DNA from 2 places in the Anaerofustis stercorihominis DSM 17244 genome. Region 1 is predicted to be linked to the other one. Evidence: predicted binding sites of a transcription regulator. Region 1 holds the regulator's gene; the other holds the start of a gene.
The links. The regulator HrcA, encoded in region 1, represses chaperone genes, less so after heat shock. The targets are predictions, from matches to a motif close to TGTTAGCACTCNNNNNNNNNGAGTGCTAACA.
Positions count from the first base shown of each region.

Region 1 (5,951 bases):
ATAAGGTAAAGCTAAAGAAAAAAGTCGATGATTTAAAAGAAGTAAAATGGTATACATTGGGCAGAACCGCAAATGAAAGTTATTTCAGCTATTCTGAGAACTCAAAGAAAATAACATCGGTAGCAAAAGTGTTCCCAGCAATATTCTTTTTGGTTGCTGCTTTGGTTTGTTTGACGACAATGACTAGAATGGTAGAGGAAAAAAGAACGGAACTTGGTATTTTAAAGGCTCTTGGTTTCGGTAAATGGGCTGTAAGTATGAAGTTTATCGTATATGCGTTTTCAGCCAGCTTTATAGGCAGTGTGATAGGTCTTATAATCGGATTTACCTTCGTACCTAAGATGATTTATAATGCGTATAGGATACTTTATAAAACACCTAATCTGATAACCGTGGTTTATCCTTCATATATTGCTTTATCATTATTTATAGGTGTCATGTGTACGGTACTAAGTGCATATTTTGCATGTAATAGTGACCTTAAAGAAGTAAGTGCCAGTTTGCTTAGACCTAAAGTAATGAAAAGCGGAAGAAAAACCTTCCTGGAAAGGATACCAGCTGTATGGAATAAGATAAGCTTTAAATGGAAAATAACAATACGAAATTTGGTAAGGTATAAAAAGCGTCTTATTATGAGCGTAGTGGGTATAGGGGCATGCTGCGGACTCTTGATAGCGGGATTTGGACTTAGGTATTCCATATCCGGTATTGTTGACTTGCAGTATAACAAAGTATGGAATTATAATATGGAAACGTCTTTGGATACCGATATAACGGTTAAAGAGCTTAATGATATAAGGAGTACATTCAATAAAGATAAGGAAATAAAAGACAGTAAGTTATTTTATAAGGACACCTATAATGTGGAAGGAAAGAAAAAAGACTACTCATTTTCTTTGATGGTTCCCATAGATAAAAGTGCGGTCAACGATTATATCTATTTAAACGATTATGAGTCGGATAAAACCGTTCAAATGCCGAAAAGCGGGGTTATAATTACAAGCAGGCTCAGTGAAATAGCAGGTATCAAAAAAGGCGATATAATAAAAATCAAAAATATGGATGATAAAGAGTTTGAAGTCCCTGTTGTAAATATAATCAATAACTATGTTTATCATTATATGTTTTTAAGTGAAGAATATTATAAATCTACAATGAATGAGGATTTAACTCCAAATTTGATTTTATCGAGATTGGCTCATAATGATGAAGCTACTTATGATAATATAAGTAAAGATTTGCTTAAAGATAAAAATATCAATAGCATCAACTTTAATAAAAGGCAGGCGGATAACTTCGCAGAACAGCTGGACAGTTTGGATTTTGTTATAGTTGTTATAATTATTGCTGCTGGCATGCTTGCATTTGTCGTAATGTTTAACTTGGATAATATAAATGTAAGCGAGAGGATAAGAGAGATCGCAACTATAAAAGTGCTCGGTTTTTATAATAATGAAGTAAACTTTTATATAGTAAGAGAAAATATAATACTTAATATTTTGGGTATTATAGTAGGCTGTATAGTAGGAAAGTACTTTCATATTTACCTTATGAATACAGTAGCCGTAGATTTTGTTCAGTTTTATAAAGGTATTTTGTTCTCGAGTTATATATATGGGATAGTTTTAACGATAGTATTTGCGTTTGTTGTCAATCTGTTCCTGAAAAAGACTTTGAAAAAAATCAATATGGTCGAATCACTTAAAAGTGTGGAATAAAAGAGAAGTTTTACTTCTCTTTTTTATATTGCTATTTAATAATATAAATTAATAAAATTTAAGATTTTCTTCCTATTTTTCTTTCTTTTTTAGTTTTTATTTGATAAATTAATATGTATTCTTTTGTGGTTTATAGGGTAAATATAGTAAAGAATATTCAGTGTTCTTTATTTAAAATAAGGTAAAGATTAAAATATAATTAAAAATGAAAATTAATTTTATAATCTATTGACAAAGTATTTCCTTGGTGGTATATTTATGACAGTGTTAGCACTCAGGTTTGAGGAGTGCTAATAAGAAGGAGAAAGGAAAATGAACTGGGACGATAGAAAATTTAATATTTTAAGAGCTATCATAAATGATTATATCAAAACAGCCGAGCCTGTAGGTTCAAGGACCTTGGAGAAAAAGTACAATCTCGGGGTATCTTCGGCAACTATCAGAAATGAAATGTCGGACCTTGAAGAAATGGGATTTTTAATAAAACCTCATACTTCTGCCGGAAGAATTCCTTCTACCAGTGCATATAGATTATATGTTGATAACTTCATGAAAAAGAATGCTTTGGAGTCTGAAATCAGAGAGGCTGTCAGAGCAGAATATGATAATTATATGCTCGAACTTAATAATACGATAGAAAAAACTTTGAATATACTTACTAAAATGACCAATTACACATCACTAGTCATGGCACCGCGATTATCTTCTCTTAATGTAAAAGATGTTAAGATTGTTTATATAGAAGAAGATAGGGTAATGCTTATAGTAGTTACCAAAGAAGGGCTGATAAAAAATTCTGAAATAAGGCTTAAAACTTATGTCACACTTGAAGAGATAGAAAGAATAAATAATGCTCTCACCACTATAATAAAGAACAGACCTGCGAACGAAGCCGTCAACTTATTAAGTGAATTGGTTGAGGGATTAAGTGAGACGGAAAACAGGATACTTTCGGAAATAATGCCGGTATTCAGAAGTTTGGTTGAAAATACCAATTCTTCAAAGATATATGCCAGAGGAGTCAGTAAGATACTAAACTTTCCCGAATTCGGGGATATAGAAAGGGCAAAGCATTTTATAGATTCGGTTAACAGTAAAGAGGCGCTTGAAAGTGCTATTTCTGTTGATAGTGACGATAGTGATATCCATATAGTGATAGGAAATGAAAATAAAGTCGAGGACTTTAACGATTGTTCTATTATTACCGCAAATTATAAGCTAAACGGTAAAACGGTAGGAACTATAGGTGTTATCGGACCGACAAGGATGAATTATGATTACGCAGTCTCGACACTTGATTTTTTAAGTGATGAGCTTACCAAGCATATTACAAAAATTTTTAAAAAGTGAGGTAACTAAATGAGTAATGATAATATTAAAGATATAAATGAACTTAGAAAAGAAAAAGAAGAGAGAGAAAAGAAAAAAAATATGAATAAAGATGAGAAAAAGGATGTTAATCAGGAAGAAGTGACGGAAGAAACAGCTGAAGAAGTTAAGGACAGCGTAGAGGAAAGTAAACCTGAAGAAAAAGAGGAAGTCAAGGAAGAAAGCATGGAAGAAAAATATGATAAATTAAATGACAGTTATATGAGACTCTTGGCTGACTTTGATAATTACAAAAAAAGAGCAAGTAAAGATAAAGAAGCTATGATCATATATTCAACATCTAAGTTTGCGGAAGGTTTGTTTCCTATAATTGATAATTTTAAAAGGGCTTTGGATAGTGAAGCAGATAAAAAAAGCGGTTTCTATGAAGGTGTAAATATGATATTTACACAGCTAACTGAATTACTTAAAAATGAAGGTATAGAAACAATAGAAGCTCTTGATGAAAAATTCGATCCAAATAAACACTATGCGGTAGCGGTGGAAAAATTGGACGATAAAGAAGATGATATCATTCTTGAAGTTTTTCAAGATGGATATATATACAAAGAAAAAGTCTTAAGACCGAGTATGGTCAAGGTAAATAAGTTAAAATAAAGGAATAAGGAGAGTAAGAAAGATGAGTAAAGAAAAGATTATAGGTATCGATTTAGGTACTACAAATTCATGTGTATCAGTATTGGAAGGCGGCGAAGCCGTTGTTATAGCAAATGCGGAAGGTGCAAGAACTACACCATCAGTAGTTGCATTTACAAATGACGGAGAAAGACTAATAGGTCAAGTTGCTAAAAACCAAGCAGTAACAAACCCGGAAAAGACAGTTGCTTCAATAAAGAGACATATGGGAAGCGATTATAAAGTTGATATCGAAGGCAAGAAATATACACCACAGGAAATTTCTGCTTTTGTACTTCAAAAACTTAAAAAAGATGCAGAAAGTTATTTGGGACAAACAGTTTCTAAAGCAGTTATTACTGTTCCTGCTTATTTCTCAGATGCTCAAAGACAGGCTACAAAAGATGCAGGTAAGATTGCGGGTCTTGAAGTTCTTAGAATTATCAACGAACCTACAGCAGCAGCTTTAGCTTATGGTCTTGATAAAGAACAAAGTCAAACAGTAATGATTTTCGACCTTGGTGGCGGTACATTCGACGTATCGATCCTTGAACTTGCAGACGGAGTATTTGAAGTTAAGGCTACAAACGGTAATAACCACTTAGGTGGAGATGATTTTGATAATAAAATAATCGATTACTTGGTTAGCGAATTCAAGAAGACAAATGGTATTGATTTAAGCGGCGATAAAATGGCTATGCAAAGACTTAAAGAAAGTGCGGAAAAAGCTAAAATCGAACTTTCAAGCAAAACTACAGCACAAATCAATATTCCGTTTATTACAATGGATGCAGCAGGTCCAAAACATTTAGATGTCACATTAACAAGAGCTAAATTCGATGAACTTACAGCTGATCTTGTAGAAGCTACAATGGAACCTGTTAGAAAAGCTATTGCGGACTCAGGTCTATCAGCAAGCGAAATCCATAAAATCGTATTGGTGGGCGGTTCTACAAGAATCCCTGCAGTACAAGAAGCAGTTAAGAAAATTACGGGAAAAGATGCGGACAAAGGTATCAATCCTGATGAATGTGTAGCTATAGGTGCAGCTATCCAAGGCGGGGTACTTGCCGGTGATGTTCAGGACGTATTACTTCTTGACGTAACTCCTTTATCACTTGGTATCGAAACTCTTGGAGGAGTATTTACAAAATTAATTGAAAGAAATACTACTATTCCTACAAAGAAAAGCCAAGTATTCTCTACAGCTGCAGACGGCCAAACAGCAGTAGATATCCATGTACTTCAAGGTGAAAGAGGTATGGCAAGCGGAAATAAAACTTTAGGACGTTTCCAATTGACAGGAATCCCATCAGCTCCTAGAGGAGTACCACAAATCGAAGTTACATTTGATATCGACGCTAACGGTATCGTAAATGTTACAGCTAAGGATTTAGGTACGGGTAAGGAACAAAATGTTGTAATTCAATCTTCTTCAAATATGAGTCAGGAAGATATTGATAAAGCCGTTAAAGAAGCTGAACAATATGCAAGCGAAGATAAAGCTAAAGAAGAAGAAATCACTGTTAGAAATAATGCTGATGCAGCCGTATATAATGCTGAAAAGACATTAAAAGATCTAGGAGATAAAGTAACCGATAAAGAAAAAGCTCCTGTAGATGAAGCAATCAAAGATTTAAAAGAAAAATTAGAAGGTTCTGATGTTGAGGCTATCAAATCAGCAACAGAAAAATTAAGTGAAGCTTTATATCCAATCGCTGAAAAACTATATGCTGAACAAGCAGGGAACGGTGCAGGTGCTGCTCCTGGCGCAGATGTAAATGGCAGCGCCGGCGAAACCAAAGAAGACGATAACGTAGTAGACGCAGATTACGAAGTAGTAGATGACGACGACAAATAAACTGTCTAACTTCACCCTGCCTAAGCCGCAGGGTGATTTTTCATAATATATAAGGGAGTAAATAATAATGTCAAAAAGAGATTATTACGAGGTTTTAGGAGTAGATAAAAGCGCCGGCGAAGACGAGATAAAAAAAGCATACAGAAAGCTCGCTATGAAATATCATCCGGACAGAAACCCTGATGATAAAGAAGCGGAAGAGAAATTTAAAGAAATAAATGAAGCATACGAAGTTTTATCCGACCCTGATAAAAAATCCAAATATGATCAATTCGGACATGATGCATTCGACCCAAATATGGGAGGTGCAGGTTTTGGTGGTGCCGGGTTCGGCGGCTTTGAAGATATGTTTGGTGATATATTTGGTT
Region 1 covers NZ_DS560019.1:343,982-349,932, reverse strand. The annotation lists gene ANASTE_RS06325 (coiled-coil domain-containing protein) at 1-9, shown strand, start outside; gene ANASTE_RS06320 (ABC transporter permease) at 57-1,718, shown strand; gene hrcA (heat-inducible transcriptional repressor HrcA) at 2,031-3,068, shown strand; gene grpE (nucleotide exchange factor GrpE) at 3,078-3,704, shown strand; gene dnaK (molecular chaperone DnaK) at 3,727-5,583, shown strand; gene dnaJ (molecular chaperone DnaJ) at 5,651-5,951, shown strand, end outside.

Region 2 (5,951 bases), 830 kb from region 1:
TAAAATTTTCAGGTATAAAATCGATCAACATGGTATTTCCTCCCTGTTTTGTAAAAATTATATTATACATGTATTATTATGTCAATAGTTTTTCATTACTTTTGATAATATTTTATCATAATTACAATATTATGATAAAAAAATAACATATGCTCAGCATATGTTATTGTATTGTGTTTAAACCAAATCTATTTTTACATCATGTTTTTTTATTTCCCGAAGTTCCTTTATCTCACAAGCTTCTTTATTTGTTATTATTACATCGATATCATCTATCTCAAGCCCAGTTGCCATGGACTGTTTACCGATTTTATTATAGTCACACATTAAAATCACTTCCTGAGAATTTACGGCTACTATCTTTTTTAGTTTTGCTAAAGTTAAATCTATAAACATTGCTCCCTTTTTATCGGTGAGCCCCAAACATCCCAAAAATGCCTTATTAAAATTCAGTTCCTTTATTATATCCAAAGAGAAGAGAGATACCATACTTTCATTCTCATTTATAAGACTTCCTCCCAGCAATGTAACATTTACCGAAGGCATTTTAGATACCGTCCTTGCCACATTTACACAGCTCGTCACGATATTCAGATTATAATCGTATTTGCTTGCAAGAAGTACTTTTGAAAACTCTATACATGTACTTCCTCCTCCTATATAAATAATATCATTGTCCTCCACATGATCAATAGCCCTAAGGGCAATGTCGGATTTAAAGTCCAAATTTTCAAGTTCCCTTTTGGAAAAATGAGTAAATTCTTCTTTACTGAAGACAGTCCCTCCGTAAGCAATGGAGATATTCTCTCTCTCCTCCAAAACTTTCAAATCCCTTCTTATGGTAAGATGAGACACTCCAAGCATTTCTCCGAGTTCGTTTATGGTAATATGCTTATGTTTCTTTATTATATCCATTATTTTCATTTGTCTTTCTTCAACTTTATTCATCGTTATTTCTCCGTAATCAAAATTTTTATTGACAATCACATAATATTTATGTTATATATGGATTATAACAAAATGAAAAACTTTTTTCAATAGGAGCGGTAAAAATGTATTATTTTGATAAAGATTTTTATTTAATAAATTTAAATTTTAAAAATCTCAACCTAAAACTCATAAAAAACATATTCATATTTATCATACTTATACTTATCAGTATCTTTTTTAAAAGTTATATCTTCCTGCCTTTGATACTCATACCCATAGCTTTGGACTTGATTTTATTTCTAATAAATTTAGGTATATCGGATGACTTATACAAAAAAGTAATGAAGAAGAAATCGGAAAGACTAAATAAAATCAAAGACAGCGAAAAAAATGATAATTATTATCTAAATGAAATCATCATAAAATACGAACTTAAACAAATAAGCATAAATAAAGCTATAGCGGAGCTCAATAAACTGAACGAATGTGAAGAAGTTTCTTTTGCGAAAGTAAAATTCAAAATCATAAATGCTTATGAGCATAATTTAGAACTGAATAATAAAGAAAAAGATCATTATATAAAAATAATCACAGATTACACTCCTAACTCTCAAATAAACTCATTCGAAAAATACAGAATGTTTATGCTTTTGGGGGAATATGAAACGCCTCTAAGTTTGCTTGAAAAAGACAAAACAAAATCAAGCATATCAAACTTAGGATTTATATTTTACAAATACATAATCCTATATCTTATTTACGATAAGTATAACGATACTAAAAAAGACGTGATTTATCAAAAAATAAAGAATTTCTTTTTTATAAGCAAATTTAAAATATATTTCGATAATGCTGTTTCAACTTATAATAACTCAGGTATATAAAATATAATAAATTGAATTTTAATAAAATCACTATACATCAGTTATATATTAATAATCTAAAATCTAAAAGATAACAATAAAACCTATCATTCAAAAAAGCTCTCTTAATATTAAGAGAGCTTTTGATTATAAATTATATTCTATTACCCCATGTTCCACTGACTTTCTTTTAAATAATCGAGATTTCTTAATTAAAATTTCTATGAATTTTAATTAATCATCAAATCGAGAATTAGCCTCCACTGCTTGAATGGAAATTTTAGGTCCTTTTGATTTTTCAAGAGAACAGGGTCACAGGTCATAGCCCTATAGATAATTACATCATAGGAGGTGTCATTTGAGGAGCATTTTCTTCTGATTTGATATCAGCAACACTTGCTTCTGTTGTTAAGAACATTGCACTTACGCTTGCTGCATTTTGCATAGCTGATCTTGAAACTTTTGTTGGGTCTACGATACCTGCTTCAAACATGTCTTCATATTTAAAGTTATAAGCATCGAAACCTTTGCCTTTTTCTTCGTTTAATAATTTATCAACCACTACGCTTCCTTCAACGCCTGCATTATAAGCGATTTGTCTGATTGGAGCTTCAACGGCTCTTCTTATGATAGAAGCACCTGTCTTTTCGTCTCCTTCAAGAGAAGCTATCAATTCATCGATTGCAGGTATAGTAGCTATCATTGCGCTGCCGCCTCCAGGTACGATACCTTCTTCAACCGCAGCTCTTGTAGCGTTAAGAGCATCTTCGATTCTGTATTTCTTTTCTTTCATTTCGGTTTCTGTTGCAGCACCGACTTGGATAACCGCTACACCGCCTGAAAGTTTAGCAAGTCTTTCCTGTAATTTTTCTTTATCGTATTCTGAAGTAGTTTCAGGGATTTGTGCTTTGATTTGGCTTCTTCTGTCTTCGATTTTTTCTTGGTCGCCTTTACCTTCAACGATGATAGTATTTTCTTTATCAACTCTTACTTGACTTGCTCTACCTAACATATCAAGTGTTGTTGATTTAAGGTCCATACCAAGCTCTTCACTGATTACAGTACCGCCTGTTAAAATAGCTAAATCATCCAACATAGCTTTTCTTCTGTCTCCGAAACCGGGAGCTTTTACAGCTACACAGTTGATTACTCCTCTGAGTTTATTAACTATCAATGTAGAAAGTGCTTCACCTTCGATATCGTCAGCAATAATCAATAAATTACCGCCTGCTTGCTGAAGTTCAGTCAATACAGGTAGGATTTCCTGCATGTTGCCGATTTTCTTATCTGTTAAAAGGATGTATGGTTTGTCGTATACACATTCCATTTTTTCAACATCTGTAGCCATATATGCAGATAAGTAACCTCTGTCGAACTGCATACCTTCGGTAAATTCAAGTTCAACTTTCATTGATTTACCTTCTTCGATCGTTATAACACCGTCGTTACCTACTTTTTCCATAGCTTCTGAAATAAGTTCGCCTACAGTGTCATCAGCTGAAGAAATAGCAGCAACTTGTGCTATAGCTTTTTTACCTTCTACAGGTTTTGAAATTTTCTTAAGTTCTTCCACGAAAGTATCAACTGCTTTTTCGATACCTTTTTTAAGTATCATTGGGTTTGCACCCGCAGTTACGTTTTTAAGACCTTCGTTGATGATTGACTGTGTAAGGATAGTAGCGGTCGTTGTACCGTCCCCCGCAACATCATTTGTCTTTGTAGCAACTTCTTTTACAAGCTGTGCACCCATATTTTCAAATTGGTCTTCAAGTTCGATTTCTCTTGCAATAGTTACACCGTCGTTTGTGATTATCGGAGAACCGAAACTTTTACCTAAAACTACGTTTCTTCCTCTTGGTCCGAGTGTTACTTTAACTGTATCCGCTAATTTGTCAACACCGGCTCTTAAGCCTTCTCTTGCTTCTATACCATGTTTAATTTCTTTTGCCATTTTATATCACCTTTCCTTACTCTCTAATTATTTTACGATAGCTAAAATATCGCTTTGTCTTAAAATAAGATATTCTTCGCCTTCCAATTTAACTTCAGAACCTGCATATTTGGAATAAATTACAGTGTCGCCTTCTTTAACATCTAATGCAACTTTTTTACCGTCTACGATTTCACCGGAACCAACCGCAACGATTTCACCCATTACAGGTTTTTCCTTTGCTGTATCAGGTAATATAATACCTGTTGCTGTAGTCTTTTCTTCTTCCTTTACTTTGATTACGACTTTGTCGCCAAGTGGTTGTAATTTCATTTTTTACTCACTCCTCCTAATAATTTATATTATTTTCTTACTCTTCTATTCATTAGCACTCATCTTTCCTGAGTGCTAATAGTATTTTAGCACACTTAGATTTATTGTCAATACCATTTAAGAAAAAAATTGCAACTTTTATAAATTTTAATCTTATTTTAATTTTTATATCGACTCTCCTCTTTCGGGCACTACGCCTCGCTTTGCGAGATTCCGCGCCCGCACGATAACTAATTCATATCTACTATTAATACCATTTCTCAGTTATTTATTCAAAAGAAAATATATATTCACGATTATATACTTTTAAAAATGAACATTTAAGGATATTATGGCGATAATGAATATTTTAAAAATAAAAAAGAGCAGTTAACTGCTCTTTTTTTAACTCACATATATTTCCTTTATCCTCTGTATCTCAAAACTCTGATGGAATTAAGTATTGCTATTACAGCAACGCCCACATCCGCAAATATCGCTTCCCACATATTTGCAAGCCCCAAAGCACCGAGAGCCATAACTCCGATTTTTACAAATAATGCGATGAATATATTTTCTTTAACGATACTCAGTGTCTTCTTGGAAATCTTATATCCCGTCATTATTTTGCTCGGTTCATCCGTCATTATAACGATGTCACTTGCTTCTATTGCAGCATCACTTCCAAGACCTCCCATCGCTATGCCTATATCAGCCATGGTTAAAACAGGTGCATCATTGAGCCCGTCACCAACGAATACAAGTTTTCCGTTTTCCGACTTTTTATCCATGAGTTCTTTTACTTTGTTTACTTTATCTATAGGAAGCAGTTCTGTATACACTTCATCAAGCCCAAGTTCTTTTCCTACGTATTCACCGATTTCTTTCTTATCTCCCGTAAGCATGACAGTCTTTCTTATACCCGCTTCTTTAAGAGATTTTAAAGCCTCTTTGGAATCTTCCTTTATTTCATCTCTTAAAACGAGACTTCCGAGGAATTTACCGTCTTTACTCACGTATAGTACGGTCCCGATACTGTCTGCTTCCGATGCGTCAATATTATTTTCCCTCATCAAAGCATATTTACCTACCAAAACTTCTTTTTCATCGACAATTGCCTTAACTCCGAAACCTGCCAACTCTTTTACGTCGCCTACCCTGTTATTATCGATATCTTTACCATATCTTTCCTTTACGGATAAAGCTATGGGGTGATTTGAAAAAGCTTCCGCATAAGCTGTGGTTTCTATCAGTTCATCTGCATCTACACCGTCTTCATTATTTACTTCTTCTACTTTGAATACTCCTTTTGTAAGTGTACCGGTCTTATCGAATACCATTATTTCACTTTTAGAGAGTGCTTCCAAGTAGTTGGAACCTTTGACTAAAACCCCGCTGCTGCTGGCAGCACCTATACCGCCGAAGAAACCGAGAGGTATAGATATAACGAGGGCACAAGGACAAGATATAACAAGGAATATAAGAGCCCTGTATATCCATGAGCCGAAAGCCTCACCTAAAATCAAAGGAGGAAGTACTGCAAGCAGCAATGCACATGTAACTACTATTGGTGTATAGTATTTAGCAAATACCGTTATAAAGTTTTCTGCCTTGGATTTTTCACTGCTCGCATTTTCGATGAGTTCAAGTATCTTAGCCGCAGTGGATTCGTCAAACGCTTTCGTTACTTTTATCCTTAAAATACCATTTAGATTTATACATCCGCTAAGGATCTCATCCCCTTTATATACTTCTCTCGGTACGGATTCTCCGGTCAAAGCCGATGTATCGAGCGTGGAGTTGCCGCCTAAAACTATACCGTCCAAAGGAACTTTCTCTCCCGGTTTTACTATGATTTCATTACCGATTTCTATATCATCAGGGTCTACTTGTATTATTTGTCCGTCTTTTTCTAT
Region 2 covers NZ_DS560019.1:1,172,622-1,178,572, reverse strand. The annotation lists gene ANASTE_RS10520 (PTS sugar transporter subunit IIA) at 1-31, opposite strand, end outside; gene ANASTE_RS10515 (DeoR/GlpR family DNA-binding transcription regulator) at 178-948, opposite strand; gene ANASTE_RS10510 (hypothetical protein) at 1,053-1,814, shown strand; gene groL (chaperonin GroEL) at 2,131-3,744, opposite strand; gene groES (co-chaperone GroES) at 3,772-4,056, opposite strand; gene ANASTE_RS10495 (heavy metal translocating P-type ATPase) at 4,461-5,951, opposite strand, start outside.
Region 2: the regulator HrcA is predicted to act here: its motif matches at 4,107-4,137, upstream of groES (co-chaperone GroES).